One region of the Heyndrickxia acidicola genome, then DNA from elsewhere that is predicted to be linked to it. Evidence: riboswitches for the same ligand, from Rfam matches in the RefSeq annotation. Region 1 holds a riboswitch; each other region holds the start of a gene.
The links. Region 1 has a riboswitch for S-adenosylmethionine ahead of metK (methionine adenosyltransferase). Riboswitches for the same ligand answer to the same signal wherever they lie in the genome.
Positions count from the first base shown of each region.

Region 2: linked by a shared signal. The riboswitch ahead of A5N88_RS17035 (alpha/beta hydrolase) and the one ahead of metK (methionine adenosyltransferase) in region 1 are both predicted to bind S-adenosylmethionine.
Region 3: linked by a shared signal. The riboswitch ahead of A5N88_RS06545 (Fur-regulated basic protein FbpA) and the one ahead of metK (methionine adenosyltransferase) in region 1 are both predicted to bind S-adenosylmethionine.
Region 4: linked by a shared signal. The riboswitch ahead of A5N88_RS15295 (sugar ABC transporter substrate-binding protein) and the one ahead of metK (methionine adenosyltransferase) in region 1 are both predicted to bind S-adenosylmethionine.

Region 1 is NZ_KV440953.1:4,713,138-4,720,822, reverse strand. Features, by position in the region: gene A5N88_RS21995 (C39 family peptidase) at 1-536, shown strand, start outside; gene asnB (asparagine synthase (glutamine-hydrolyzing)) at 760-2,664, opposite strand; gene A5N88_RS25250 (hypothetical protein) at 3,062-3,232, shown strand; gene metK (methionine adenosyltransferase) at 3,335-4,531, opposite strand; SAM riboswitch class I at 4,873-5,022, opposite strand; gene pckA (phosphoenolpyruvate carboxykinase (ATP)) at 5,511-7,097, shown strand; gene A5N88_RS21975 (DUF2584 domain-containing protein) at 7,366-7,608, opposite strand; gene A5N88_RS21970 (alpha/beta hydrolase family protein) at 7,646-7,685, opposite strand, start outside.
Region 2 is NZ_KV440953.1:3,630,067-3,637,751, reverse strand. Features, by position in the region: gene A5N88_RS17035 (alpha/beta hydrolase) at 533-1,351, opposite strand; SAM riboswitch class I at 1,718-1,829, opposite strand; gene A5N88_RS17030 (CBO0543 family protein) at 2,295-2,876, shown strand; partial or broken gene A5N88_RS17025 (NAD(P)H-binding protein) at 3,388-3,783, shown strand; gene A5N88_RS17020 (MDR family MFS transporter) at 4,115-5,344, opposite strand; gene A5N88_RS17015 (NADH-dependent flavin oxidoreductase) at 5,584-6,717, shown strand; gene A5N88_RS17010 (YndM family protein) at 6,887-7,351, shown strand.
Region 3 is NZ_KV440953.1:1,402,119-1,409,803, reverse strand. Features, by position in the region: gene A5N88_RS06585 (ring-cleaving dioxygenase) at 1-99, shown strand, start outside; gene A5N88_RS06580 (hypothetical protein) at 216-434, shown strand; partial or broken gene A5N88_RS06575 (pentapeptide repeat-containing protein) at 808-1,599, shown strand; gene A5N88_RS06570 (SET domain-containing protein) at 1,836-2,213, shown strand; gene A5N88_RS06565 (hypothetical protein) at 2,344-2,553, shown strand; gene A5N88_RS06560 (SDR family oxidoreductase) at 2,715-3,497, opposite strand; gene A5N88_RS06555 (hypothetical protein) at 4,197-4,385, opposite strand; gene A5N88_RS06550 (MFS transporter) at 4,737-6,017, shown strand; SAM riboswitch class I at 6,327-6,436, shown strand; gene A5N88_RS06545 (Fur-regulated basic protein FbpA) at 6,562-6,768, shown strand; gene A5N88_RS06540 (IDEAL domain-containing protein) at 7,072-7,428, shown strand; gene pssA (CDP-diacylglycerol--serine O-phosphatidyltransferase) at 7,583-7,685, opposite strand, start outside.
Region 4 is NZ_KV440953.1:3,287,394-3,295,078, forward strand. Features, by position in the region: gene A5N88_RS15290 (sugar ABC transporter ATP-binding protein) at 1-627, opposite strand, end outside; gene A5N88_RS15295 (sugar ABC transporter substrate-binding protein) at 696-1,772, opposite strand; SAM riboswitch class I at 1,881-2,038, opposite strand; gene A5N88_RS15300 (ArnT family glycosyltransferase) at 2,510-3,952, shown strand; gene yidA (sugar-phosphatase) at 4,567-5,379, opposite strand; gene A5N88_RS15310 (amino acid ABC transporter ATP-binding protein) at 5,646-6,368, opposite strand; gene A5N88_RS15315 (amino acid ABC transporter permease) at 6,361-7,020, opposite strand; gene A5N88_RS15320 (transporter substrate-binding domain-containing protein) at 7,060-7,685, opposite strand, start outside.

The sequences.
Region 1 (7,685 bases):
AACTGACGCTTGCCCATCAACTAAAGAAAACGGCAGAAACAATAAAAACAAAAGACGGAAAAACCGTGTATGGAAATCCCAATCTAGGGTTTGTCGGGAATATGTTTACCCTTTCCCAGCCCGGTTACGCCGTTTATGCTAAGCCTGTTTTCGATTTGGGAGAAAAGTATTTGCCCGGGAGGATGGTGAATTTAACTGGGGCAAGCTTTGATCGTGTAAAGCTTGCCTTATCTGAAAACAAGCCTGTTTGGACGATTGTAAATACAGAATACCGCCGGCTTCCCGAAAGCTACTTCCAGAAATGGACTACCCAAGCAGGACCTGTCAGGGTCACCAAAAAAGAACATGCCGTTGTCATTACCGGTTACGATGCTAATTACGTTTACTTTAATGATCCTCTGACTGGCAAAAAAAATAAAAAAGCACCCTACGCCGATTTCGTAGCAGGATGGAAACAGATGGGCAGCCAGGCACTTACGTACAGCGATAAAAAAATGATCGCAAAAAATCCGCTGGCCGATTGGCGCTGGAGCTAGACAAAGAAATGCCCAAGCGCCTTGTTCATCGGTGTACGGATTCCGTAGTCTTCGACTGAGATAAAGGATACACAGCGAGGAATGAGCTGATGTTGACTTATCGCAGGGAGAAGACGCAGAAATCCGCTAGCCGATTGGCGCTGGAGCTGGAGCTGGACAAAGACTACACTAATAAAATCAGAAAAAGGATTCCAGGCAAATGCCTGGAATCCTTTTTGTTTTCTTAAACAGTCGCCTGTTCTTTGTTGACCTCATACTGTTTTTGGAAATCATATTTGCCTTCTAAATAAATGGAATGCCAAATCATGAAGATCAGGACTGTCCAGATTTTACGGCTGTAGTCCATTTTACCCTGACAATGGTCTTCCAGCAGCTGAAGTACATATTTTTTATTTAAAATATGATCGGTTTGGCTATCGCGGATAATTTGCTTTGCCCAATCATTCATTTCGTCCTTTAGCCAATGGCGGATCGGCACAGGGAACCCTAACTTTTTACGATTTAAAACATGATCAGGAACAATTCCTTCAGCCGCTTTACGAAGAATATATTTCGTTGTATTATTAGCTGTTTTTAAGCTTGTTGGAATTTTTGAAGCCACCTTGAAAACTTCTTTATCCAAGAACGGTACACGAAGCTCAAGCGAATTTGCCATCGTTGTTTTATCGGCTTTCAACAGGATATCGCCGCGCATCCACGTATGGATATCAATATACTGCATGCGGTCAACAGGATCGTATCCGATTGTTTCCTTATACAAAGGATTTGTAATATCCGTATAATCGAGCCTGTTATTATATTTTACAAGCAGCTGCTTCTTTTCTGCTTCTGTAAACATTTTGGCATTACCAATATAACGCTTTTCCATTGGCGTTACACCGCGCTCAATGAAGCTCTTCCCTTTTGCACCTTCAGGCATGACTTTTGCAAGAGCGGAAAGAAGGGATTTTCCAACACCCGGAATTTTATTGAATACTTCCAGTGATTGAGGTTCACGGTAGATGTTATAGCCTCCGAATAATTCGTCTGCCCCTTCGCCTGATAATACAGCTTTAACATGCTTCCTGGCTTCGCGCGCTACAAAATAAAGCGGCACCAGTGCAGGGTCAGCAAGAGGGTCATCCAAATGCCAGACAATCCGCGGCAGCTCGTTCATATATTCTTCAGGAGTGATAACATAATTAATATTTTCCACTCCAAGCTTTTCAGCTGTTTCTTTCGCTACATCAATTTCACTGAATCCATTGCGTTCAAATCCCACGGAGAAAGTTTTAATGCTTGGGTTGAACTGCTTAGCAATAGACGCAATAATAGACGAATCGATTCCGCCTGAAAGGAAAGAGCCTACAGGAACGTCTGGATCGCTGATCATATGAGAATTTACAGAATCAAAGAGAACATCTCTTATTTCTTTAACAAATTCATCCTCTGATTTTTGTACCGGCTTAAAGGAAGCCTTCCAGAACCGCTCAATCTTCATTGGCTTTCCAAGCTTCTTAATGAAGTAGTGTCCAGGCTCAAGCTTTTGAATGCCGTCTGTCATTGTATATGGCTCAGGCACAAATTGATAGGTCATGTAATACTGAACAGCATCGTAGTTAAGCACATCATTTTTCATGGCTAGCAATATACTTTTCTTTTCAGAACCAAAGAAAGTCCGGTTTTCTTCTTCACGGTAGAAGAATGGCTTTATGCCAAAATGATCACGGGCTCCATACAAGGATTGTTCCTGTTTGTCCCAAATAACAAAGGCGAACATACCGCGTAATCTTTCAACTGTTTTTTCTTTGATTTTGCTGTATAGTGCAACAATAACTTCAGTATCGGAAGAAGTTTCAAACTTCAAGCCGGCATCCATCAGTTCTTTTCTTATTTCTGCATAGTTGTAAATCTCTCCATTGAAGACAATCCAGTAACGTTCATTTTCATAAGTCAACGGCTGATGGCCCGCTTCCAGGTCAATAAAGCTCAGTCTGCGAAAACCGAACTGGATATGTTCATCCTCATAGAACCCTTCATCATCAGGTCCGCGGTGCGTAATAATATTATTCATATTTTTAAACAACTGCTGATCGTTGTTTGTCCGTTCAAATGCTTTGTCATGTATGCATCCAATAAATCCACACATATGTAGGTCACCTGCTTTAATTAAGGATAGTTTAATGGTACGGCCTTTCAATACTCTCATTATAAGTATTTTAAACGCCGTTTATAAATTTTGTGAAATTCAGAACGATGTCCGCTCCCTAAGTAAACATTTCGAAAAGAAAATAAGATACCTGGGGGTCTTAAAAAGGATTGTGACAAAAAACACAAACCATGTAAAGAGATTTTTTTATAAAAGTTGTCATAAAAAAATGCACTTTATAATACTACCACTTTTCATCCAGATTTGCAGTAGACATTTACCCGTATTTCCTTCTTGTTTAGAAAACAGTCGCTTGTTTTGAGCGAAAAGATTAAACGGGGCGTATGGGACATAGGAAGTTTGATTTGGCTGCCATGGTGCGATAGGTCTAATAACCATGGCTTGGCACAGAGACGGCTTCATGCTGGAGGTGAAGGAAAATTCACTTCGTAAATCGCTCAAATTGGTCTTCATGTTGGCAATGAAGGACCAAACCACTTGGTCCAAAGCCTATTTTGGCCTTCATGACGGCGATGAAGGACTTTTCCTCTTCACCAATCCACTCTAACGTCCTTCATCCAGATCAGAAGTACTTTTTCTCTAGTTCGATCCCCCATTCCAGCCATAGAAAAAAGGAGTTACAATTTGACTTGTAACTCCTTTACCTTTATTACTTAGTTAATTCACGAAGTGCATCTACTTTATCTGTACGTTCCCAAGGAAGGTCTACGTCTGTGCGTCCAAAGTGTCCGTAAGCAGCTGTTTGCTTATAGATAGGACGGCGAAGATCAAGCATTTTAATGATGCCTGCGGGGCGAAGGTCGAAGCTTGAACGAACTGCATCAATTAATGCATCCTCTGACACAGTACCTGTTCCAAATGTATCAACTGCAATGGATACCGGCTGCGCCACACCAATTGCATACGCAAGCTGAACCTCACATTTTTCAGCCAATCCGGCAGCAACGATATTTTTCGCTACGTATCTTGCAGCGTATGCAGCTGAACGGTCAACCTTTGTAGGATCTTTACCGGAGAATGCACCGCCTCCGTGGCGAGCGTATCCGCCGTAAGTGTCAACAATGATCTTACGTCCTGTTAAACCAGCATCTCCTTGTGGTCCGCCAATAACAAAACGGCCGGTTGGATTAATGAAATACTTTGTATTTTCATCGATTAGCTCACTAGGCACAACTGGATTGATAACAAATTCTTTAACATCCTTTTGAATTTGTTCAAGAGTAGTTTCAGGGTTATGCTGTGTAGAAATGACAATGGTATCAATACGAACAGGCTTATCGTTTTCATCATACTCTACTGTAACCTGTGTTTTTGCATCTGGACGAAGGTAAGTTAAAATTTCTTCTTTACGAACCTCAGCGATACGGCGTGCAAGCTTATGAGAAAGAGAAATTGGAAGAGGCATTAGTTCCTCTGTCTCGTTGCAGGCAAAACCAAACATTAGACCTTGGTCACCCGCACCAATCGCTTCGATTTGCTCTTCAGTCATTTGTCCTTCACGTGCTTCAAGTGCCTGGTCGACACCCATCGCAATATCCGGAGACTGTTCATCAATAGAGGTTAATACTGCGCATGTTTCAGCATCAAAGCCGTATTTTGCACGAGTATAGCCAATTCCTTTAATTGTTTCACGTACAATTTTTGGAATATCCACATAAGTACTTGTTGTAATTTCACCGGCAACAAGAACAAGGCCTGTTGTAACAGAAGTTTCACATGCTACACGAGCATTCGCATCCTTTTCAAGAATCGCATCTAAAATTGAATCGGAAATCTGGTCACAAATTTTATCAGGATGCCCTTCGGTAACTGATTCAGATGTAAATAAGCGACGTTTGTTTGACATCTTTCTTCCTCCCTTGAATGGAATTCACAGGCTAATACCTCCTGTGGATCAGTTCTATATTTAGTTCACGGTACTCATTTCCCTAATAGTATGAAATAAACATCGGATTTTTATCATGCTGGTTTTCGCATAGATTGTTGCTTTTTGTACAATGACTAAGTTGCTCTTAAAAAAGGTTTGCAAACCCAGCCTTGTGTTTTAAATGTAACAACAACGCTTATTACGAAAGCCCTTTAAAAAAATCCAGCCCAATAGAGGTTATGCGCTTTTTTCCATAAATAAAAACCTTTCCCTGTGCTTAGCTAATGAGGAAAGGTTTAGATCAAAAATCGCGCCTTTCACTCTTATCGTTCAAGGATTGAACCTTGCAACAGTTAGCACCTTTGCCTAGATAAGCTTTGGCATCCTTTAGAAAAGAATGTATTGGCTGTACCTAGAGGCAGGTTGCTGGGTTTCATCGGGTCAGTCCCTCCACCAGCTCGGGATAAGAGTATCCGTACAAGGTAAAATCATACTCAATTTGACATGGAGTGTCAATAAATAAATGAGAGAAGATAAAAACAATTTTATTTGGAACCTTCTTATTACCTTGTCCCTTATGAAAAGAAATATATTCATAATATGTCCCAAGTTCTTTATAATAGGTTCTATTAAAATTTCTAAATTGAAAACTGCTCGTTTTTTAGCTCATTTTACAGCAGAGCTGAAAGGCGTGTGAAACCAACGTTTCACACGAATGAGCTAAAAAACAACAAAGTCCCATATTAAAATAGAACAAATCCTACCATAAGCGTTCATTGCTTTCATTTCAATAGCCACCCTGAAAATGTTTTCCAATTATATAAGTCAAAATACCTTTTTGCGATAGCACAAATAAAAAAACAAATAAATAGTATAGATTATTATTTCAAATGTGTTATACTAATTACATGCAGAGCAATCATTAAACAAATATCTAGAAAAAGGAAGGTTAATATCGATGAATTCATTGGATATCTCAAATGAAATATCTGAATTATTAAATGGCCCTAATGTATATACGCAGCTATCTGTACCTCAATTAGTTGAAAGGGTCCTGTCAAGAAAAGAAGCAATATTAACCTCAACCGGTGCGGTTTGTGCAGAAACAGGCAAATACACCGGCCGGTCACCCAAAGATAAATATATTGTAGAGGAAGACGCTACAAAGGATAAAATAGATTGGGGAACGGTTAATCAGCCTATTTCCTCAGAAGTATTTGATCGTCTCTATCATAAAATGGTCAGCTTTCTTCAAAATAAGGAAGAAGTGTTTGTTTTTAAAGGCTTTGCCGGTGCAGACAGGAGCTACAGACTGCCTATTCAGGTCATTAATGAGTATGCATGGCATAACCTTTTTGCCCATCAGTTATTTATTCGCCCTACGGAAGAAGAGCTTCCTTTCCATCAGGCGGAATTTACTATCCTATCCGCCCCTACCTTTAAAGCGGTTCCAGAAGTGGATGGTACAAAATCTGAAACCTTTATCATTATCTCCTTTGAGCGCCGCATCATCCTGATTGGCGGGACAGAGTATGCTGGAGAAATGAAAAAGGGGATCTTCTCCATCATGAATTATCTTCTTCCGGAAAAAGGATCCTTGCCAATGCACTGCTCAGCAAACGTGGGGCCGGAAGGAGATGTAGCTCTTTTCTTCGGATTATCCGGTACAGGAAAGACCACATTATCTGCGGATCCAAACCGGAAACTGATTGGCGATGATGAGCATGGATGGTCTCCAAATGGCGTCTTTAATATAGAAGGCGGATGCTACGCAAAATGCATTGACTTATCCAGAGAAAAGGAACCTCAAATCTATGATGCCATTCGCTTTGGCTCCGTTCTCGAGAATGTAGTGGTTCATCAGGATACTCGTGTTCCAGACTATTCAGACCAATCCTTAACGGAAAATACGAGGGCTGCTTATCCACTTCAAGCGATTGATAACATTATTGATCCAAGTGTGGCCGGCCACCCGAACACCATCATTTTTCTAACTGCTGATGCATCCGGCGTACTGCCTCCTATCAGCAAGCTTACAAAAGAGCAGGCAATGTATCATTTTCTAAGCGGCTATACATCCAAGCTTGCAGGGACAGAACGCGGAATCACATCGCCTCAGGCAACTTTTTCCGCATGCTTTGGCTCACCGTTCCTTCCTCTTGAGCCAACTGTCTATGCTGAATTGCTAGGGAAGAAAATTGAAGAGCATGGAGTACAGGTGTTCCTTGTCAATACAGGCTGGACTGGCGGAGAGTATGGTGTTGGAAGCAGAATGAAGCTGAGCTATACTCGTGCTATGGTGCATGCTGCTTTAGAGGGCGAGCTAAATCATGTGGAAACTGTAAAGGATGAGATATTTGGCTTGCACATTCCTGTTCAGGTGCCGGGTGTGCCTGATGATGTTTTAATGCCGAATAAAACATGGGAAAGCCAGGAAGACTATCAAGCCAAAGCAAGAGAGCTTGTTCAGAAATTCAATGATAACTTCCGGAAATTCGATCACGTTTCAAAAGATATTATTGAATTAGGTGCTCCTTTAGGATGATTTTATAAGAAAAGCAAAAGCACCTTCCTTACCGGCGTACGATATCATAGTCTTCGACTGAGATAAAAGAAATGCAGCGAGGCCGTTCTCGAGCAGATGTTGACTTATCGCAGTGAGGAGACGCAGAAATACGCCAGCAGATAGGCGTTGAAGCTAGACAGCAACTACATTGGTTTAAAACCCTATTGAATAAAAAATTTATACTTATTCGATCAAAAAACCCGCCCATCGGCGGGTTTTTTTTCGTTATCATACCTTCACTGCAAGGTCAATTCGTTGAATTAAGGGAAATTAACTCATATGTAATACTGGTTTTGGTTTCTTCCCATTCCACTTTTTTTATGATGGCAGTACCGCTTGATTCGTTTTCAATATTTCTGCGCACCTCAGTAGGAATATTTATAGGATAGAGCCTGTAGCCTTTCTTTACTAATACAAACGTATTATCATTTATTCTTTGTTCTTTTCCTTTTGTAATAATCATTGTATTTAATTCAAATGGCATACCCATCTGTATGTACCTCCAAGTAAGGATTGATAATCCTATTTTACCATGGATTGGCCTGGCTTTTCATCCATAAACACAAA
Region 2 (7,685 bases), 1.1 Mb from region 1:
AAGTATACAGAAAGGTGTTATGCCTAAGCTATTTGCATTGATTATTGCTTCCCGTATAATGAATAAACCCATATATTGTCTGTCTTCGCTTCAATAGCAGCAAAATTTAAGGAACCTCACATCCAGGCACCAAAGTGCAAAAAAAGAACGATCCTGTCTATTAGCTCAAGCTTGACTAGTATTTCATTTTTCAAGCTTTTGACAAATGACAGTTTCGATTATATTATATTTCATTCCCTTCATAGGTACTAGTTTAATCCTTGAATACCAGGCTCAGTTCATTTTAGCGGTTTTAACCTGCACCAGGATTCAGGTGGGACGATAATATTTCAGCCGCCTTTAAAATCGGGATGCTCCCTTGCCGCGCCTTTTTTAGCGGGAATCTGCTTTTCCCTTCATTTCAGCATGGGACCATATCAACATAGAGCTTTAGCTGAGCCTAATCATACTATTTAACTGTAAGTTTTATACCCCTTATCACAGGATCTAAAAAGCACCCTGCCTCAAAGAGCAGGACGCTTGAATTATTTGTTTAATTGGGGATCTCTGCATTTTCGTTTTGCTTTTCCGTTTTAAAAAGCCAAGAGAGCGTATGGCGGACCAGCTCCTCTTTCTCACCGCAGGAGGAGTAGGTGTGCCCTGCACCTTGTATGAAGTAGCTTTCACACATTCCTTTTTGTCGTGAACAAAACTTCTTGTCATACTCTTCACTGTAAGCAGATGGGATTTCATCATCCGCTGTCCCATGGATGATAAAAACATCTCCTTTATAGGCTGAAGCCTTTAATAAAGGCTGATAGGGTATCATGGAATCAAAAAAGTCTTTTGTAAAGCTGTACCCCAAATAATCCAGGGAAGCTTTACCCTCTGCCTGAAAACTTCTGTATGCCTTTTCTCCAACAATGCTGACAATATCTTCAAAGGGGTTTCCCACTGCAGACCACAAAATCAGCCTGCTAATATTCCCATCCAACACTGCTGTATAGAGGGCAATCGCGCCGCCCAGGCTATGTCCAAGCAATATGACATTCGCGCTGTCAATGTACTCAAGCTGCCTTCCGAATGCTATGGCCTGCCGGGTTTGCTGAATAAACTCGTCAAAATACGTGCGCCCATACTCTCCTTCACTTTCTCCACAGCCTGAATAATCAAATCGAAGTACAGCATACTCTTTCTCCGCAAGCCTTCTTGCCGCATTAACAAACAGGCGATGCACCCCCTGCCTGCTCCCCGTAAAGCCATGACATATAATGATAAGCGGAAAACGGCTTGTATTGCTTAGTGACTCAGGATAATGGACAGTAGCTGCTAATCCCTTCTCCTGCCATTCAATCATAACTTGCTGTTCCATTCTGCCACCTCCATTTTTAAAACCCATATATCCAATAAACTTAGTTGGTATTACAAGAAAAGTTCAAACTCCTTGCCCTCAGTACTGGAGCTAGACAAAGACACTATTGGTTAACTGTTAAGCAGTTTATAATTACGTTAGGCTGTTTTCGCATAGATTGTTGCTTTACGTAAGGATTATCCCGTTTGTTGTCTGTCTTCGTGGCATCTTTTCGTAAGCTCTTTATAACTTTTAATACTAACATATATTTACAATGATATTTTTGTTTCCAATAGCAACAAAGTTTACGAAAAGAGCCTTACCTAAACATAAAATAAACCCCTCTACAGTTTCGAAGAGGGGTTTTCAACATATGGAAATCCGCTCTTCCTATCTATCAGGCTTTTCTTGCCTGCTGGATGTGGCACAGTGCTTTAATACATAAAGTCTGCTGCCGAGGTTTCCAAGGGCCAAATCCCTCCACCTCTCTTGATAAGAAGTACCATTAAATTAACTTTAAAACTATCATGAGCTCTTTCGTTTGTCAATTTCTTTGTTTTTGGCTGTTTTGGCATATATTATTGCTCTTCGCAAAAGTCTTAAATCCTGTGTTAAATGAGTCTTCGCGGCATCTTTTCGTAAGCAATTCACAGGTTTACTACTTAGGCTGTGAAATTCATAATTTTTTTGTGTTATATAAAAACAAAGTTTACGAAAAGAGCCTTGCCAATCTTGAAAACTCCTTAAAAAAAGCTGTGTCCGCTGTTTGGCTTCGCATTCTGCTTAAAACGGTGCGGCACCAAGGTGGATCACTTTTGCAAAGTCTCTGTTAAACTTGCCTGTTGATTTCACCTGCAGGCACTCGCTTTCCGCGGACGGTTTAGATTTGAATCAAATAATTGGTACATGAAATCCGCTTCATCTGTGCAAAATAAATAGAAATACAAAATGAGCGGGTGTATCCGTGAGCTTTTATCTGGACGTGCAAACAGCTACCTATACCAATATACAAGAAACCCGGCAGCAGCTTAATGATCTGCTGTATGCCCGTTGGCTTCAGCACGATCTTTATTCACCTGCCTGGTGGTTTCTTTTCGCTTCAATGGTTACTCCCTATTTCATTTGGTGGAAGCTTGTGGATAAGAGCCATTTCTTTGAGCTGTTCTCTTATGGGCTGTTATCCGGAACTGTTGCGGTTGTTCTGGATATCGTGGGAGTTAATCTTTTATGGTGGGGGTACCCGGTAAAGCTATTTTATTTTTTCACCCCTCTGCTTCCAGCGGATCTTGGAATCATTCCGGTCTCATCCATGCTTTTGTATCAATATTGCAAATCCTGGTACGCCTTCTTTTTATCCGTTGTCATATGGGCTTCGGTTTTTTCATTCATTGTAGAACCTCTTTTCATCCACTTTGGGTTATTCTCAATGGATCATTGGAAACATATCTATTCGTACATGGATTTCATCCTTTTTGGCATGTCCATTAAGCTTACATTCTGGCTGATTTGTGAACAGGTTAAAAAGAAAATAGGTAAGACTTTATAACAACATACTGGACAAGATAGATTTTTTTATGGTGCTCTCTGTTAAAAATCCCAGTTGATTTAACACCCATATTGATTGAGTGACAATGAACAGGCAGGACAAACAACGCTCCGCATATCTGAGTAAAACCATTGTTCATTTGAATTCAACGTTGATTGCAGCGGAAATCACCTAGCAGGATTAACAGTGACTAACTCCAGCGCTTATCAGCTATGAGGAAGGTGCTTGCGCTATTTGCTAATCCATCTCAAACCATTGCGAATGGCGATAGGTTATGAAACTTTCACATTCGCAATCATACTCTCATATCAGCCTTGTGTAAGAGTAAATTTTTTCATGATCATTTGCTGAAAGTCCCCTTCGATTCCCCCCATTCTCTTCCTGTCCTAAAGATCGCCTGAACGTTTGGTAGACAGATACAAGGGTAGAATAACTGGTATCATTTCAAAAAGGAGTGTTTCTATGAAAGTTTTAGTAGCATGCAGGCTCCGGCTCCAAAACCGGCCCTGAGAAAACCATCTCAGTGGATCAGGAGGGAGCAAAACGATTAATAGATGCAGGTAAAAAAGCAAATATCCAGCATTTTGTAATGCTTAGCTCAGTGGGAGCCGATTACCCCAGAGGGCCGCTTGAGCAATATCTGGAAGCAAAGCGGAATGCAGATGAACACTTAAAATCCAGCGGCATTCCATACACGATTATTCGGCCTGGTTCCTTAAGCTTTGATGAGCCGACAGGAAAAATCGAGCTATCCTCTCACTTCGAGAGCACAAAAGGAAGATCCATTCCCAGAAAGGATGTCGCTAACACCATCGTTGCATCCCTGAATCATGAAAAAACGCTCAACAAGACCTTCGAAATTCTCTCTGGCGACGTGGAGATTGAAAAAGCATTGGATCAGCTTTAATTGCAGGCGGCTCGGAAGCCGCGGCCTCCCTGACAAAATAAGCCAGCTCTTCTTTTAGAAAGGCTCTTTTCGTAAACTTTGTTGCTATATAACACCAAAAAATGAAATTCACAGGCTCTGTAGTAAACCTGTGAATTGCTTACGAAAAGATGCCACGAAGACTCACTTTACACGAATTTAACACTTTTGCGAAAAGCAACAATCTATGCGAAAACAGCCTTTAGAAAAGAGCCGGCTTATTTTCAATCTGTTACCTTAAAATCTGTTACCCACTTAGTCATTCTGCGTCCTGATCTTCTACTTAGATTCCAACGTTGCTTTCTGGAGCCGCCTACCCCTTCACACTGCTTTCGTTTAAAGCTGCACCAGGGACAGCCTGGCCTGATTGAAGCCTATTGCCCGCTATAAAGAAAAAACTGCTGGCCCCCACCAGAAAAGCCATTATGCAAAAAAGCCAATGTCCATGAACACTTCTAAGCAGAAAACCTCCCATTAACGGTCCGGCTGAATTTCCGATAGAACGGAATTGAGCAGCCCCGAAATAGGTTCCTCTAAGCGCTTCTGGAGCAATTTGGTCGATGAACACACTTGTCGAAGGGAACAAAAATATCTCACCGATCGTGACAATCAGCATGGAAGTGATAAAGCCTGCCCACCCAAGCGATAGTCCAAATCCAATATAACCTGCTGTAAAAAAAGCACTGCCCAGCACCATCACATGCAGCACCTTCCACTTTTCAACGAGCCGGCTAAGAGGAATCTGCAGTACAACAACTGACACAGCATTAACTGATAGAAGGACAGAATACAGCACAACTCCATCCTTTAAAATCTGGCCCAGGTGCTGAGGAAGAGAAGAATCGTTCTGAGAATATCCGATATTGACCAAAATCCCCCCCAAGATGAAAAGGCGCAAAGCCTTATCCCTTCCGATAATTTGGAAAGCCTCTTTCATCGCTGTTCTGCCTTTTGCTGAAGCGGTGTTTCTGACTTTATATTTGCTAAGCAACATGGCAATGGCTATTCCATACATCAAATAAGATGCACTGGTAATCTCGAATGTCAATCCTGCTGATTTCATTCCAAAATAGGCTCCAAGCAGCGGCCCGGCTGCCGCACCAATATTAATGGCTGTATATCGCATGGAAAATACACGCAGACGCAAATCCTTTTCAGTAACATCTGCCATAAGAGCCTGGCTTGCCGGTTCAAAAAAGGATCTGCATATTCCGTTTAATGCATTTAATAGAAAGAAGACAAGCGGACTGCTTGCAAAAGCAAATCCAAGAAAGACAAACGTCCATACAAAAATGGATGAAAGCATGACAACCTTCCTTCCATATCGATCCGATAAGTTGCCGCCAAAAAAACCTCCAATCGTTCCCATTAAAGGGCCTACTCCAATAATAGCCCCTATCAAAACAGGGTTGATGCCTTCTGAACGGGATAAGTGCAGGGCCAAAAATGGCATAGCCATATAGCTTGCCCCCCGTGCAAATACCGTTCCTAAAAGCAAGGCCCAAACAATTGGATGAAATGCTCTTATATTTATTTTTTTCATAATAATCCCCCGCTCTTTCTGACCCTCTGTTCTTGTCATTTACGTCACAACCTAACTATACAGAAAAAAGATATATAAGAAAATTAGATATTATTTAATTAAAAAGATAAGTCTGACTTATACTCAACCTCCACATACAATTACCCCTAAGCAGATAATTTTCCTTTTGGGTTATTTCAATGGATAATATAATTGTTTTTCCGCATCATAAACTAAATCTTCCACAAAGGAGTATTAAAATGAAAAAAGAGCTAACTGCTTTATTTGAACCGCTTTCCTTAAAAAGCGGTGTACAACTAAACAACCGTGTCGTAATGGCCCCTATGACTCACTTCCTTTCCAATGATGATGGCACCATTTCCAATGATGAGTTGCGTTACTATGCACATCGGGCAGAAGGACCTGGCATGATCATTACAGCTTGTGCCAATGTAACACCAAACGGCAAAGCCTTTCCAGGACAACCGGGAGCGGATCGTGATGAGACCATCAGCGGAATGAGAGAACTAGTATCCACCCTCAAATCCCACGGTGCCAAAGCCGTACTTCAAATCCATCATGGCGGCCGTGCCTGCCCTCCTGACCTTGTTCCTAACCATGACGTAGTCGCACCAAGCGCATCCACTACAGAAGGCGGTATTGAAGTTCGCGAATTAAGCACTGATGAAGTGGAAGGTTTGATAAAGGCATTTGGCGAGGCAACCCGACGGGCAATCGAAGCCGGATTTGATGGTGTTGAAATCCATGGTGCCAATGGTTATCTGATTCAGCAGTTCTTCTCTGCCCATACAAATAAAAGAAATGACCGTTTTGGCGGAAGCATCGAAAACCGCTTAGCCTTCCCTTTAGCTATCGTGGATGAAGTGAAAAAGGTCGTTGCAGAGCATGCTAAGTCCCCATTCCTAGTTGGATATAGACTTTCTCCTGAAGAACCTGAAGCCGAAGGAATTACAATGGAGGATACATTTGGTCTTCTTGATGCTTTAACAGAAAAAAACCTTGATTATATTCATATTTCTCTAATGGAATTTTGGTCTAAGCCGCGCAGAGGGACAGAGGATACAAGAAGCCGTATTGAAATTATTTTAGACAGAATCGCCGGACGTGTACCCGTAATCGGTGTGGGGTCTATCTATTCTGCTGAGGATGCAGCGAAAGCTATGACTTCCGGCGTTCCTCTTCTGGCGCTTGCACGCGAACTGATCATTGAACCGCATTGGGTTCAGAAAGTCAAAGAAGGAAAAGAAGAGGAAATCCAAACAGTACTGCATAAAGATGACCAGGAACGACTTGTCATTCCAAACGGGCTGTGGAATGCCATTGTGAATACACCTGGATGGTTTCCCTTCGCAGATGAATCCCAAAACAGATAGATAACTGTATTCTCTTTTAATGGTTTCCTCAGTTACTGAATAGGGCCTCACTTTGAAGGAAACTGCCTTAAAATAAACAATCAGTTCCAAAATAGAAGAAAATATTCACTCAGATGTATGAACTCTCCCTTTTTTACTCAAACTGATTAGAAAAGGGAGGTTATACAAAATGAGACATGTAACTGTTTTAATCATTAAATTTATAGCGTGTACCATTGCGTTTGGAATCGGATTAGACTTGTTTTTTGATGCCGATTATGTAGATATTCTATCCTTTAGCTTGACTGTAACGGTAGCTTCCTATTTGCTTGGAGAGCTTATTGTACTAAAGCACTTCAACAGTAAAGCGGCAGCCATTGCCGATTTTCTTCTGGCCTATATGAGCGTTTGGATATTTGGAAGCATTTTACTGACCAATTACATGCAGATTGCATGGGGCAGCATTATTTCAGCAGTCATTATTACTGGAGCAGAAGTATTGGTTCACCGCTATCTTACCAGCACCGATTCAGCTTATGAATCCAGCCGGACCCCTGCCGCAGGTTTTAACCCGGGAATGGCCTATATCACTGAATTTGCGGAAGACGAGGAATTACCAGATAAGAAGGACCTTAAGAAGGATCCTAAAGAATAATTGGGTGTACCGCTCCGCCTTTAAAAGACTGGCATTCACCCTATTTAAACCGCTTAGCAGCCCAATGGCATGGCAGCGGTTTTTTATTTGCTGTTGGTTTTGGCTCACTTTTTAAAGGCTACCCTAAAAATATCTTTATTTCGAGTTCGAGGCATCAAGCCAAACCGACCTACGGTAATAATAAATGCAATATCGTTAAGAGGTTTCATGCGCCATGATGCGAATCGAGTAGCATGGTGGTCTCTCAAAAATTCTATATTGGAAACTGCTCGTTTTTTAGCTCATTTTACAGTAAAGAAAGGAAGCAAAAGCAAACTTGTTTGCTTTTGCTTCC
Region 3 (7,685 bases), 3.3 Mb from region 1:
CCTCCATTTTTAGAGGCAAAACGTGAAGAGATTGAACGTATGGTTCGGCCGATTAACACGGTTAGGAGTACAATAGACTTCACTAAGGAATCATTTTAATAATCATGCAAAGAAGGATTAGATCACATGGTCTATCCTTTTTTTTAACATTGTTTAGCTTTTCTTGATACGAATAGAAATAAAGGATCACTTCATACTACTAACGAGGTGATCATATGGAGTTTGAATTTTTAACTCAGGATAGTGCAGTACCCTGCTTGATAACAGCAGACAAGGACAATGGAAGATATATGGTTCGGAAGCCGGATACAAGCGGGGAAGTCTTTAATAATAAAGAAGAGCTTGTACAGTGGTTAAAAAAAAACTGGGTAAAGAATCATATTTTAGATGAAGCTTTGTTCTCCAAGATGATGACATCATTAAAAGAAGAATAGTGGCAAACATGACATTTCTCTCCTCTTTTATTTACTGAAGAAAAGTGATAAGGTTCCCTTCTTTTTTTTGGACTTGTTAAATTTATACGTTAATAGCTGCTCGTTTTTAGCTCATTCGTAATACGATCGTTTAACACGAATGAGCTAAAAATCAACATAGGATCGCTGCATAACTAGATAATAAAAGGCTCTGGCTGTCATTTGTTGGCAGCCTGCTTTTATGGCAGTGCAAGAGGATGGCAGAAGGTTTTTGGGCTTTCTTTGCAGAATACTTTGTGAGTAAAATTGTTAAAACAATAAAGGTAAGGGGTTATATCTGCTGTAAAGCTGTAATGGAGAGGGATGTAATGAATAAAAGAGGGTGTTTAAGCTATTGACTCGACAATTGATGAAAAGTGCCAACTATAGAGAACACTTACGTGCAGACTGTGAAAAGTGTTTCGGCTTATGCTGTGTAGCGTTATCGTTTGCGGAATCTACGGATTTTGCTTTTGATAAAACGGAAGGAACTCCTTGCAGAAATCTGCAAAAAGATGATCGTTGCGGAATTCATAAAAACCTAAGAAAGAATGGCTTCCGCGGGTGTACGGTATATGAATGTTTTGGAGCTGGCCAAAAGGTTTCTCAAGTAATATACAATGGGAATATCTGGAGGAGAAATCCTGAGACAGCTAAAGAAATGTTTGCAGTATTTCCCATAATACAGCAGCTTCACGAAATGTTATATTAATATTATGAAGCGTTAAGCTTAGAAGAAGCTCGGCCCATTTTTAAGGATATAGAGAAGGTTTTACAGGAAACGGAGCTTCTCACCTCTTTAAACCCCGAGTCGATCTTAGATCTTTATGTACCGAGCCATAGAGATAAGATCAATAATTTACTTATAAAGACAAGTGAATTAGTCCGTAAAAAAGTAAAAAATAATCAAATAAATAACAAGATGATATAAATCTTGAAGAAGCGTGATCTCATAGGAGCAAATTTAAGAGGGGCTAATCTTAAGGGGGTTAATTTGAGAGGTGCGTTGCTTATTGCTTCAAACCTCCAAGAAGCGGACATGCGGTCAGCAGATCTTATTGGTGCTGACTTGAGAGATGCTGATATTAGCGGTGCCAATCTCATAGGAAGCATTTTTCTAACACAAGTACAAGTGAATGCAGCTTAAGGTGATATCTATACAAAATTACCGCCTTCATTAAGCATACCTGATCATTGGCTTAATTAAATGAATGGCTCTGTTAAAAAAATGTTCATTTTAAATCTATGCTGATTGGAGCGGAAAGAGAGCGCCTGCAGCGGGAATCAACAGTTAAGATTAACTAATCTACTAAAAAAGGTGAAGCTTGTTTAAATTAATGGTAAAGTTAGAAAGAAAATTTTAAAAGTGAGTAGGCGAACATTATGATAGAGGTAAAAAAATCTCCACTAAGTGATGGAGAATTTAATCGCGGAGTATTTGCTACATGTGATATTAAAAAAGGAGAGCTTTTACACGAGGCACCTGTAATTTCTTATCCAAATGAACAGCACCAACACATTGAGAAAACCATTCTTGCCGATTACGCTTTTGAGTATGGGATAAATCATACGGCTATTCTCCTTGGTTATGGGATGCTGTTTAACCATTCTTATGAGCCGAATGCCACATATGAAATTAATTTTGAAAATCACACCTTTGACTTCTATGCTTACACTGACATAAAAGCAGGTGACGAGATTTTAATTAATTATAATGGCGATGTTGATGATAAAGAAAAACTGTGGTTTAATCAGGACTAAAAAGGATAGCACGATCCGTTTAAGCATGGCCGTGCTTTAGTGTGTGAATTAGGGGTGATTTCGGTTTCCCTCATAAAAAAAGGATACCGGACAAGCCTCGCCTAGTAAAAAAGTTTTGAGGTGTAAGAGAATGAATAAACGATGGACAATTGATAAAATTAAAGAATTTGTTGATAACAATTCGGAAAGTAAGCTGTTAACTACAGAATATCACGGTTTTTCTCAAAAGTTACAATTTAGGTGTGCTTGTGGCAGCATTTTTGAAAAAACGTTTACGAAATTTAAAAATAATAACCAGCGTAAATGTGATGTATGCCAGCCGCCAAAAGCTTCACGCTAAAAGCAAAGCAAAATAAATAAAGTGCATATAGACATTAAAAAACTCGCCAATTGGCGAGTTTTGCTTCAAAAAAAGAGTATAAAATGCTCCATTAAATAAAGTATTTAACCAATGTAGTCTCTGTCTAGCTTCATCGCTTTATTTTAAGATCCGCTCTCATTTTATCCTCTTATAAGAGATTCAGCACCGTCGATGAAAATTGCCGTTCCACTAATATGGCTGGAATCATCAGATGATAGAAAAAGGACTAGATCTGCAACTTGCTCCGAAGTACCAGGTTTTCCTTCCAACGGCTGGTCTCCCTTAGGAAATTCTACAGGAATTTTAACCTTTTCCAAATTTTCAGATGGCCATGTATTTTGATCGATGTTTGTGTCAATAGCTCCAGGACATATGGCGTTCACACGAATTTTATATGTAGAGAGCTCTAGGGCTGCCATCTTCATAAAGGCTACTTGTCCAGCTTTTGAACTGCTATACGCAGACATACCAATGTTAGAGAAGATTCGGTTTCCATTCACAGAGCTTGTAATGATGATGCTCCCGCCATTTTTCTTTAAAAAGGGAATGGAATACTTGGTTAACAGAAAAGTTCCTTTTAAATTGGTCGTAAGGGTCTCATCCCAATCATTTGGAGAGAGATCTTCAATAGGGGATACAGTACCATTAATTCCTGCATTTGCGAAAACAATATCGAGCCGTCCCCAGCGTTCCGCGGCTTCTTTTACACCGCTTTCGACCATTTCTGGATTAGCAATATCTACTTCCTTTGCAAATGCATCTCCTCCGATTGCTTTAATTTCTTCTGCTGCTTTTTCTGCCCGGCTTTGTTTGATATCAAAAATGCATACCTTAGCTCCTTGCTTTGCTAATTTTATTGCTGCTGCTTTTCCAATTCCGGAACCCCCGCCGCTCACAATTGCCACTTTGTCCTTTAATCTCATCTTTATTGCTCCTCTCTCTGCATAATTCAAAAAGTCCCAAATAGTTTACCCATTTATCGCTAGCTTGTAACCCGAATCTATAAAAACTGCTTCCATTCTAAAATGAATGAAAGCAGGAATAGGAAATCGGTAGAGGAGAATAGATGATGACACTTTAAGTTTTCATAAGCTATACTAAACAGAGTTTTTTTACTGGCAATTCTGCGTTACGTTAAATTTCGGAGCATTAACGAGAAATAAGAAAATATTTGGGTGAAAAAGAGGGGAACATAACAAAAACAGTCATGTATATGGAGGTTTCCGGTATTTGTAAAAAAAATAAAAATCATAAAAACTTAAAATCTAAAAATGAGATTTTTTATCATTTTTAATCACGGGAGTGTATAAGATTAGAATGTGATAGAAAAAAGCCACTTGGTACGGCCATACCAAGTGACCGCTATCCTATTTATGAACAATCACGGCAATGAGCGAGAGAATGGCAACGAGAAAGAAAACAAATGTACAAAAAATGAAATAAAGTTTAGTCATGATGCTCACCTCCTTGATATAAGTATATGAGGGGAACAAACGGACATTCTTTTTTTCAACATTTTTTGTATATGTCATTCGAACTATTTTTCCACCCTTTAAGGTGGATTTTTTAATTTTATTTAACCTTTTCTATACTTTTCATTCGTGGTGCAAGAAAAGAAGAGCTTATCCCATTTGAAACAAATACATATAAAGAGCGACTAAATACAGCAAAATATAGATAATTGCACAGATCTTGAAGAGAATTGTAAAAAAACCTTTTTCTTTTTTTAGAATAACTAAGTACAGGATGGAAAGAATTACAACGACAATAAAACGAGGTGTAACGGCAAGTTCATAAAGTTGTAAATACATAAAGGCCTCCAAATTCCGTCATCATGATGAATATAGACTCCATAGGAGAGGGAGTTACATAACAAATTTCGCTCCACATATAAAACTATGCTGACATAAAAAATGCTAAATAAATTTTAAGGTTATAATACTACTGTCCAGAATAATGAAAAAGAGCTTTTAAATGAAATGTATATTTAATTTGTTCAATAATCTACGTTTTTATTGATAAATACCTTTAACCAAGAGAAATTAAAGATCTATCTCTAAATATAAATTAAATTTGTATCCGCTTCCACGATAAAAAGTAATTTATGGAAGGGAAAAGTATACTATAATAATTAAGGAATAAGAGAACAGGAGAAGAGGCAATTGGAAAAACAAAATAGCAAGTACCGTTGGGCAGTCTTTGCCTTTGTATTGTTTGCTTATCTTTTTATTGTAAGCCAAAGGACTGCACCGGGGCTTATATCAAATCAATTAATGCATGAGTTTCACCTGACCGCAGCTGTCATAGGGCTGCTTGCAAGTATTCAATTTTTGGCATATGCGGGTTTGCAAATACCAATTGGAATATTATCCGATCGTTTCGGCCCGAACGGTTTCTTAATAGGTGGAACGCTTGTAAATGGAATTGGGACCGTTCTCTATAGTCTGGCACCCGATGAAACAGTCCTTCTTGCCGCAAGACTTTTGGTGGGAATAGGGGACGCAGCCATATGGATTAATCTTGTGTTAATTTTAAGTCAATGGTTCAAAGCTCAGGAATTTGTCAGTCTTTTAGGCTGGGCAGGTGTAACGGGAAGCGTGGGATTCCTTACAGCCACTGTCCCTTTTTCATTATGGATTGCACAATCTGGGTGGAGAATTCCCTTTTTGACAGTGGGAATTCTGCTATGCCTTATAGGCTGTACGCTTTATTTTATTCTTATAAGAAAGCCAAATCAATTGTTTAAAAAAGAAGAACCTGTGGATTCTCGTTCTTTAAAAAAGGAAGAGAAGCTAGAAAAAACCCTCTCCATTTTAATCCGGTTATTTTCAAGCCGACAGGCATGGGCGACATTTTTCTGCCATTTTGGCTTAGTTGGTACTTATGTAGGGTTTATTGGCTCTTGGGCAGTGCCTTATGGGATGTCGATATTCAGAATGTCAAGAACTGGAGCAAGCCAGTTAATTATGATTGGATTAATAGGTGCGATAGTGGGAGCTCCGTTAATAACCTGGATTTCAAGCCGGACAGGTTCTATTAAACGCCCTTATTTGCTGGTACAGAGTATCGTTTTTTTCAGTTGGGCAGGGTTTGTTTTATTTAATGGAAAACCTCCGTTTTTTATGCTTGTCATCCTTTTCTTAATCATTGGTTTTGGCAATGGGGCCAGTACACTTACATTTGCGGTTGTCCGACAGTCATTTCCTATCAAAGAGGTTGGGGTTGTTTCCGGTTTTGCAAATACTGGCGGATTTTTAAGTGCTGTTTTACTTCCAAGCTTATTTGGAAAAGTACTTGATTTTTTTCAGCATGCTCCCCAAACAGTAGGCTACCATTACGGATTTATTATTCCTTTATTATTTTCGTTGTTCAGTGTAGCTGGTGGAATACTGATAAAGGAAAAGAGCAAGAAACAAGGCAATGCAGGCAGCTCAGCTGTATAATTTGAAAGCAGCCTTGTAATATATAAACTTAAAAAGCCTTATCTGCTCTTATTTGCAGCAGATAAGGCTTTTTTAAAAGGAAATAGAGGTCAAAATGTGATCAGAAAAACTTTTATGACTACAACACAATTAGTTGAATATTTAAATTGAAATCTGCTAGTTTTTTAGCTCATCTGTGTGAAACGGCTGTTTCACACGAATGAGCTAAAAAAACATATACGATTATAAAAAAATAAATACGAGTTGACAACTAGGATTAATCGGTTTAAGATGGATCATAAGGAAATGTCATCCGTATAAAATTGAATGAACTTATCCAGAGAGGTGGAGGGAATGGCCCTGTGAAGCCTCAGCAGCAGATTCTTTAAAAAAGAAAACTGTGCTAATTCCATCAAGCGTATGAGCTTGGCAGATAAGTTGAGGAAGTATTTAGTTTATTAACCCTCTTCTTATACCAAGGAGAGGGTTTTTGCTTAGGATTTTTATGAATTATTGTATTCTATGGTGATCTTTTTAAGAGATGAGAATAAGGAGTGAGTGTAAAATGGGAAATATTCTTAGGAAAGCAGTAGAAGTCAGGAGGAATGAATTAATTAACAAGCTTATCACGTTTAATTTGTATAAAAAAGAGGGCAGACATTTGTTTGAATTATCATTAACTGAGTTGGAAATAGAATACAAACAAGCCTTAGCACATACACATCCTCATAGTGACATGGGTTCGATCCGCTTTTCTGGTCTTAAAAATTAATTTATAACTAGAAGTAACGCCCTTTTACATTATTTTAGATAATCCTCTGTCACTTCCTCCTATGTTAAGAAACTCAAATTAGTAAAATCTCTAACAATAAAAGCCTATTTCCAACAGAATATTATTGAAACGTTTTTAATCAATCAGGCATTTAAAGAAAAATAGAAAAAGAGTACTCATTTTGAAAGAATCTGCATGTAAATTAAAAAAGTGGGTATATTTACATTAATAAAATGGAAGCCCGCTCACTTAAAAACCAAGAATGCGGGTTTAAATGATCCATAATCAGGAAGGTGAATACAAATGAAAAAGACTGATAATATGAGCCTTAGAATTGGAGATTGGGTCAAAGGAAGAACGCATGATGGTGAAATAATACAAGGCTATTTAGAAGAAGTAAATGCCATTCAGGGATTTGCTAAGGTAAAAGTAATAGAATGTGATAACAAGTTTAGAAGAGGAAAAACGATAGAAGTCCTTGAACATTGGATTGAAAAAATACCGGAAAGCTCAGAAATTACAGAAGAATATATTGGCATGCTGATCGATTTGGCCTTATTGACCAAGGATGAGGAATGGTTTATGGAGCTGGCATTGATTTATAAATCATTTAAAAGCTCACAGCAAATTAAAGATGACCTGTTTTATCTCTTAAATTAAAGGCTGTGTTAAAGTAAATGCTGGTAACTGCTCATTTTTCAGATCATTTTACAGTAAAAAAGAATGAGCTAAAAAACAACAGTGTCCCTTAACATGACCGCGTAAAAAAATTTTTTTACACTAACTGTGCGGGAAAAGATAAAAAGAGCAGTCATCACTGCTCTTTTTGTTTGCGCCTATCCTTTTCTTTAACAAATTGATATCCAATAAAGGCAATATAAAGAGGAATCGCAACATAAATAAAATATGGAAATTTA
Region 4 (7,685 bases), 1.4 Mb from region 1:
TATTTCAAAAATTTCCGGGAGTCGATGGGAAATAAATATACAGCCCACCCCATTGTTTCTCAATTTATTGACTATAGTAAAAAACTTCTTTGTTTCTTCCAGTGAAAGAGGGGCAGTGGGTTCATCAAAAATAATGACTTTCGCTTCTAATACCAAAGCTCTTGCAATCAAGACCATTTGCTTCTCAGCCAATGACAGCTCACTTGCTTGTAATTGAAGAGAAATACGTTCATCCAGTAACGCAAGAGCTTTGCTTGCTTGCTGCAATAGCCGCTTTTTAGATACAAAAATATTTCTTTGTGAAGAAATAGAATCCAGCATAATGTTGTCAGCAACGGTCAGCTGAGGGACAAGTGCTGTATCTACCTCCTGATAAACGCAAAAAATACCATAATCTTTTGCATGTTTAGGAGAGTTTATTTCTACCTGCTGCCCTGAAAGCATGATTTCACCTGAATCTGCTGTATAAGCGCCAGAAAGAATTTTCATAAGCGTACTTTTCCCTGCACCGTTTGCCCCTAATATAGCATGCACCTCGCCTGCTTTAAGGTCAAAATGAGCATCAGACAAGGATTTTACATTCCCAAAGGATTTTTTTATATCATTCATGATGAGCAATTGGTCCATAATTGTTTGCCCTCCTTCCTTTGTATAAAGGGAGTCTGACCGATGCTATCGGAGCAGACCCTCCAATCTTATTTACCTTCTTCCAATTTCTTAAGTGCTTCTGAATATCCCTGATTGCTGTGGCCCCAGCCTTTTATATACTGATTAAGATCAGCTGTTGTAATTTGTTTCTTCGGCAGAGTTTTCTTTGTTACAAATACAGGCTTTAATTTTACTGTTGCAGGTGTATGATCTCCATGGATTTTTTGGTACGCATACCGAACCTGAATACGGCCAATATCTTTCGGATCAACGGCGGCAGATGCTACCCATGGGCTGTTTTTCTCTTGAATCATTTGCAGATCCTCATCGCTCATATCAATTCCATACACTTTAATATCGTTTCTTCCTGCCTGTTGAATGGCGCGGACCGCACCCTTGGCAAATTCATCCCAGGAAGCCCAAACGGCTGTGATTTGGCCTTTCTTTGGATACTGCTTTAGAAGAGCTTCCATTTGGGACTGAGTGTCCAAAGCAGTATTTTGTGTTGCTGCACCAAAAGTCGCTACCTCTTTGATTCCTGGATTTTTAGACATAAAATTTTTATAAGCAATTTGACGTCTTTCCATTGGAGCAAAACCAGCAACCCAAATCTTTACGATATTGGCTTTACCTCCTGTATCCTTTGCTAGCTTATTTAACGTCATTTCTGCCATTTGCTGATCACCTTGTTCAAGGACTGTTACACCTGGAACGGATACATCTGCATCAAATACAATAACGGGTATCTTCTGGCTGACTGCTTTCTTAACACCATCTGTAAGAGCTTCTTTTGTCCCATGGTCTATCAGAATGGCATCAAAGCCCTGGTTAATGGCGGCATCAAGGTTTGAAGCCATTTTTGCAAGATCTCCATCTGAAGTAAAAACAGTCGTTTTCCCTCCAAACTTTGCTACCTGCTCCTTTACCCCTTCAATATATTGTTCTGAAAAGGTTCCTAGGTTTTGCTGCATAATCAACGCTATCTTTTTGTTTGCAAGCGGATTCTTAGAATTGACATCTGCTTTCGCTTCCGTACTCTTTGATAAAGTAGGCTGGCAGCCTGCCAATAAGATAAAAGCGGTTAAAAAGATAAGCAAGCCTTTCCCGTTAACTATTTTTCTCATTCTCATCTCTCCTTTTTTTAGTTCGTTCAAAGCGATAAAGAAATAAAGCCAAACGAAAAAGCCCCTTTCCAAAAAGAAAAGAGGCTGAAGAATATAAAATCTTCTCACCTCTTATCTCTCAGAAAGTATCCTTTCTGTTGGAATTAGCACCGTGCCTCATGGGAAAATCCCGGCTTATTTTAAAAATACGCCCCATTTCACAATGGTATTACGGTCGGTTGCTGGGCATCATCGGGCCAAATCCCTCCGCCTGCTCTGGATAAGAGTTTTAAAGCTATAATTATGTACTCATAGGGTGAATATTAGCACGATAATAAACAGAATTGCAACTCTTTTTAAAAATATTTTTTTATTTCGAAGACTGATTGGTTATATAAATAATTGGGGTAGACTGTTTAAGGATTTATATCTAGGGCGGCTCAGCTTTACTGCCATTTAAATGATAGCGCTTTATTACTATGCGAAATTTGTTGTGTTAAACTCCTTGGAAAATTGTTATTCTAAGATAGTTTTGGTTAGCTTTTTAAATTACTTTATTTACTAATTCCTCTTCTTACCCAATTTACAATGCAAGGAATATCATCAATTTCAAATTATTTATTTTTAAATATATAAAATGGATTAAAATAGTCCATCCTAGTAAAATTGAACCCTTTTTGGAAAAAATTTCAGAAACATGAAACTTATTTATACAAACATGCGTCTTTTTAATAGACATTTATACAGAGGAGATCAATATGACTCAACACCGCATTTATAATTTCTTATATGGATTGGGGCTTTTTCTGCTTCTTTCCCTGTATATTTTTAATGTATTTTATAAGATAAGCGATTTTCCAGTATATAGCTGGGATGAGGCAAGACATGGGATCAGCGCCTATGAAATGCTGCAGAAAAAGAATTTTTTTGTAAATACATTCCGGTACAGTCCTGACTATTGGAACTTAAAACCTCCTCTTAGTTTTTGGGCTATCATGGCAGGATTTAAGTTAGCCGGGTTCAACACACTTGGTTTCCGTCTTTTATCCGTTATCTTTTCCATCATAACCGTCATTTTAGCTGCTCTGTATGCATTGAAAAAATACGGGAAAATAGCATCTCTTTTTACGGTTGCTTCTTTAGGAACCTGCCAACAATTTTTGATTAACCACAGTTCCAGAACGGGTGATGCGGATTCCCTTTTTGTTTGCCTGTTTACCATAGCCACACTCTCTTTGCTCACTTACGAAAAAAAACCAGTATGGCTGTACATATCCGGAGTTGCATTTTCCCTGGCATTTTTAACAAAAAGCTGGCATGCGGGAAATATAGCTATTATTATGGCTTTATATATTTTTGGCACAAGGAAATTCAAAAGACTCACCTTTTTTAATTGGGTTAACATTATTTTAAGTATGGTGCTCCCCATCCTGGCCTGGGGCATTGGAAGGTATCAGTATGACGGACTGAAATTTTTTCAAAATATGATTGCGTATGATCTGCTTCAAAGATCTTCCTCCACTCTCGAAGGGCATATTGGAGGACCTGACTATTATCTTTTAATTTTAATTAGGTTCTATTCCTTATGGCTTTTAATACTTTGTGTATTCTTACTGATATTGGTCGTTAAGTATAAAAAATGGATTATAAACGTTTTAAAACGTTCCGATATTCTTGGGCTGTGTCTTTGGATTTTAGTGCCCCTTTTACTATTTTCCTTAGCTCAAACAAAGGTAAGGTGGTATATACTCCCTATTTATCCGCCGCTATCGATTGTAATTGGACTCATAGCAAGCAGGATTTTGAACAAAGAGCACCTGATAATCAAGGTTCTCTTCATGCTGCTGGTGATTTATACGGTTTTTTTCTATGAAAGGGCAATCATTAACTTCCTGCAGGATCCTCCAAAAGACCCTAAGCAAGACTTACTGTATAAGCTGGATCGGAACAAAAGCTTTAGAGGCAAAGACATCTATTTGGAAAAGTCGACAGCGCCCTTTTACTGGGAACAGGATATCATACTAACAGCAGAAATGTATGGAGATTTACATACGAAGGACGGAGGCTATTATACCTTTATCAAACAGAAGGGTGCACTCCTATTACTTCAGCGCTCTGTATTTGCTAACCGTGTCATTGCCTTGCATCATTATCGAATCATTGCTTCCAGTCGCTGGGGCTATATTATCAGTAAACGGTAACGGCAGCGGGACAATCTAAAAAAAGAGGCTGCATCCAAGGTCTAATGATGTCAGATGACCTTAGATACAGCTTCTTTTTTTCCTGCTGGTTGATTTCTGCTGCAGGCACTCGCTTTCCGCGGGCGGCCGGGAAGCTTCCTCGTCGCAAGCTCCTGCGGGTTCTCCACTTACACACTTATCCCGCAGGAGTCTCGTGTATCCGCTCCAATCAACCTTGATTGAAAACGAATAGTGGGTACTGCGCCTATATGCGTATCGCTGTTTGTCATACCTTTTCGCTTCCATTAATCAATATAAGTGTAAGATCAACATCGATTTTTTAGAGGCCACCCTAATATGATCTTTCTTCCATATCGCTAAGGCAATAATGATTATTATAGGTCGGTTTGGCTTGATTTTCGAACTCGTATAAAGAGATTTCATGATAGCCTAGTCTAAAACTAAATAGAAAATTCCCTTACCTTTTCCCCTTTTTTATTCAGTTAGTAAAAAAGGGTGCCTCCATTCAGCGGCATTGTCCGCTTTTTGGGTCCCCTCTTTCTTATCTCATTCTTCCATCAGGCTAAAATAATCACAGTGCTTTTTACCAAAGCCTTTATTATGCTGCGAATAAATTATTTATTTAGTATCAGTTCCTGAATCGCATACGCAACACCATTTTCATTATTGGACATTGTATGGAAATTGGCCGCCTTTTTGACTTCCGGAATCGCATTGGCCATTGCTACACCGCATCCGGCGTATTCAATCATCGTCAAGTCGTTTCCATTATCCCCAATGGCTATAATTTCTTCCCTATTGATGCCTAAAATACTGGCAAGCTGCTTAACAGCATTTCCCTTACTGACCTCAGGGTGAAGAATTTCATAGAAGAAAGGAGAACTTCTGACCATGAAGTATTTTTCCTTAAATTTAGGTGGAATAGAGGCAATAATGTTATTCAATTTTTCTTCCTCATTAATAAACATAACCTTAGGGATTACCATATCCTCCGGTACCTCTTCCAGGGTACGATAGCATAAAGGAACCTGTGTCATATAGGATTCAAGCACTGTATAGCGGCTGATATTTTGATTCGGCGTATAGAGGTGCGCAGAATCAAAAAACTGCATCGTTGTATCTAGTTCAAGGCTTAACTCATACAAATCTTTTAAATCCTGATAGTTAAGTGACAGTTCGGAAACCACTTCATTTGTATGGGTATTTTGAACAAGTGCACCGTTATAAGCTATTACATAATCACCTTCCTGATTCAGCTCAAGGCTTTCAAGGTAACGATGGACACCGCCTACCGGACGTCCTGTACACAAAACAATTTTCACGCCCTTTTTCTTGGCTGCATGCAAGGCCTCCGTGACCTCAGGCGTTACTTCATGATGGTCGTTTAATAATGTTCCATCCATATCAATGGCTATTAATTTATACATAATTCCACTCTCCTATAGAAGCTTGGCAGCTTTTATGAAACAGCCAAAGTAAATAATCTACCTATCTGACCTTAACGAGTTAAAGATTAAAAATCAAGTGACAAGTTTCACATAAATACATTAATGAGAATTTTAACTAGGTTTCCCGACACGCTTTAGGATATCCAATAATATCTTTTGTAACCCATTATACCACCTGTTTAAGCCCTATCCGTTTATTCAGATAGGGCACATTCATCACATTTTCACTTTAAGCTTCGCAGCATTTATAAAATTTTCTCTAGAAAATCCTTGGCTCTGCTTGTACGAGGCTGACTGAAAAATTCCTCTGGCGTTCCTTCTTCCAGTAATACGCCGTCATCCAGAAACATTACCCTTTCAGCTACTTCTCTTGCAAACCCCATTTCGTGTGTAACAACCGCCATTGTCATTCCTGTTTTGGCAAGATCCTTCATCACGTTAAGGACCTCCTTTACCATTTCCGGGTCTAGTGCAGAGGTAGGCTCATCAAACAGCATCAATTTCGGCTCCATTGCCAAAGCGCGCGCAATCGCAACACGCTGCTTCTGTCCTCCGGATAGATTATTGGGATAAGCAGATTCTTTTTCTTTCAGACCCACTTTCGCTAATAAATCTCTTGCTTTCACCTCTGCATCCTCGCGGCTTTCTCCTTTTACTTTCATCGGGGCATATGTTAAGTTTTCCAGTACCGTTTTGTGGGGAAATAAATAAAAATGTTGAAAAACCATTCCAATATTCTGGCGAACCTTCATAATATTTGTCTTTGGATCGGTTATGTCCTGATCTTGTATCCACACTTTGCCGCTTGTGGGAACTTCCAGTAAATTCAGACAGCGCAGAAAGGTTGATTTTCCTGATCCGGATGGCCCAATGATAGAGACCACTTCACCGGCTTCAATACTTGTAGAAATATTTTTTAAAACGTCTGTATCGCCAAATTTTTTATGGAGGTTCTCTACTTTAATCACTAAACTTCATCTTCCTTTCGACAAGTCTGCCTAGCAAGGTCAAAATTAAAACTAAAATCCAATAAATCGCCCCTACAAAGATGAGAGGTTCGAAGTTCCGGTAAATTTGAGAACCAACCACCTGAGCCCGGCGCATAAGATCTAAGTAACCAATTGTGGATACGATCGCAGACTCTTTCGTTAAAGAGATAAACTCATTCATGAGTGCAGGCAAAATATTTTTTAGTGCCTGCGGGAGGATCAAATCCTTCATCATAAGACGATAAGGAATACCGAGCGCTTGTGCAGCCTCCGTCTGTCCTTTATCTACCGCCTGAATGCCCGCTCTAATAATCTCTGAAACATAGGCAGAAGAATTTAATCCAAAGGCTAATACCGCGCATAAAAAAGAAGAAATATCATAGCCGGTTAACTGGGGAATAGCAAAATAAATCAGCATTAGCTGCAAAATAAGCGGTGTCCCGCGGAAAATAGATGTATAGACATCTCCAATCCAATTCAGAGGCTTAATATGAGAAAGCTTAAATAACGCTAAAACAGTACCAAAAATAAATCCAAAAATAATAGATATGACAACAAATTTTATCGTCACCCATATTCCTTCTAAAATAAAAGGAATATAAGGCACAATTTGGCTAAAGTCCAAATTCATGCCTTACACCTCACTTTGCTCGTTTTATGTCCAATGTAATTAATTATTTTTTATCCATTTTTTCTGCAATTCAGCAAGCTTTCCATTTTGCTGCATTTGTTTCAGAACTTTATTTACATCCTTGGCTAAGCTGCTGCCTTTTGGAAATGCTGCTGCCATTCCCGGGGAACTCGCAGTTGGATCATCAAACCCGGCCAATCCCTGTTTTTTAATGTATCCTTCGGCAACCGATTTATCTAAATACGCAGCCTGTATGCGATTTGATAATAAATCCTGAATTAAAGTGGTTGAGTTGTCCATTTTTTGAACTTGAAACGGAATCGTTTTTTGAAGCTTTTGAGCGCCTTCATCCTGAATAGATCCCAATTGCACACCAAGTGTCTTGCCTTTTAAGTCATTAACCGTTTTAATAGAAGAACCCTTCTTCGTAACGAACATTTCTCCAGAATGGTTATAGGCAATGGAGAAATCGACATTCTTTTTCCGATCCGCTGTTGCGGACATACCTGCAAGCACCATATTTACACGCTTAGTTTGTAAAGCCCCTATTAAACCATCAAAATTCATATCTTTGAATTCAACTTTATATCCCAGCTTTTGACCAATATAGTTTCCAAGATCGACATCAAACCCCACAATATTTCCTGATACATCTCTTGTTTCAA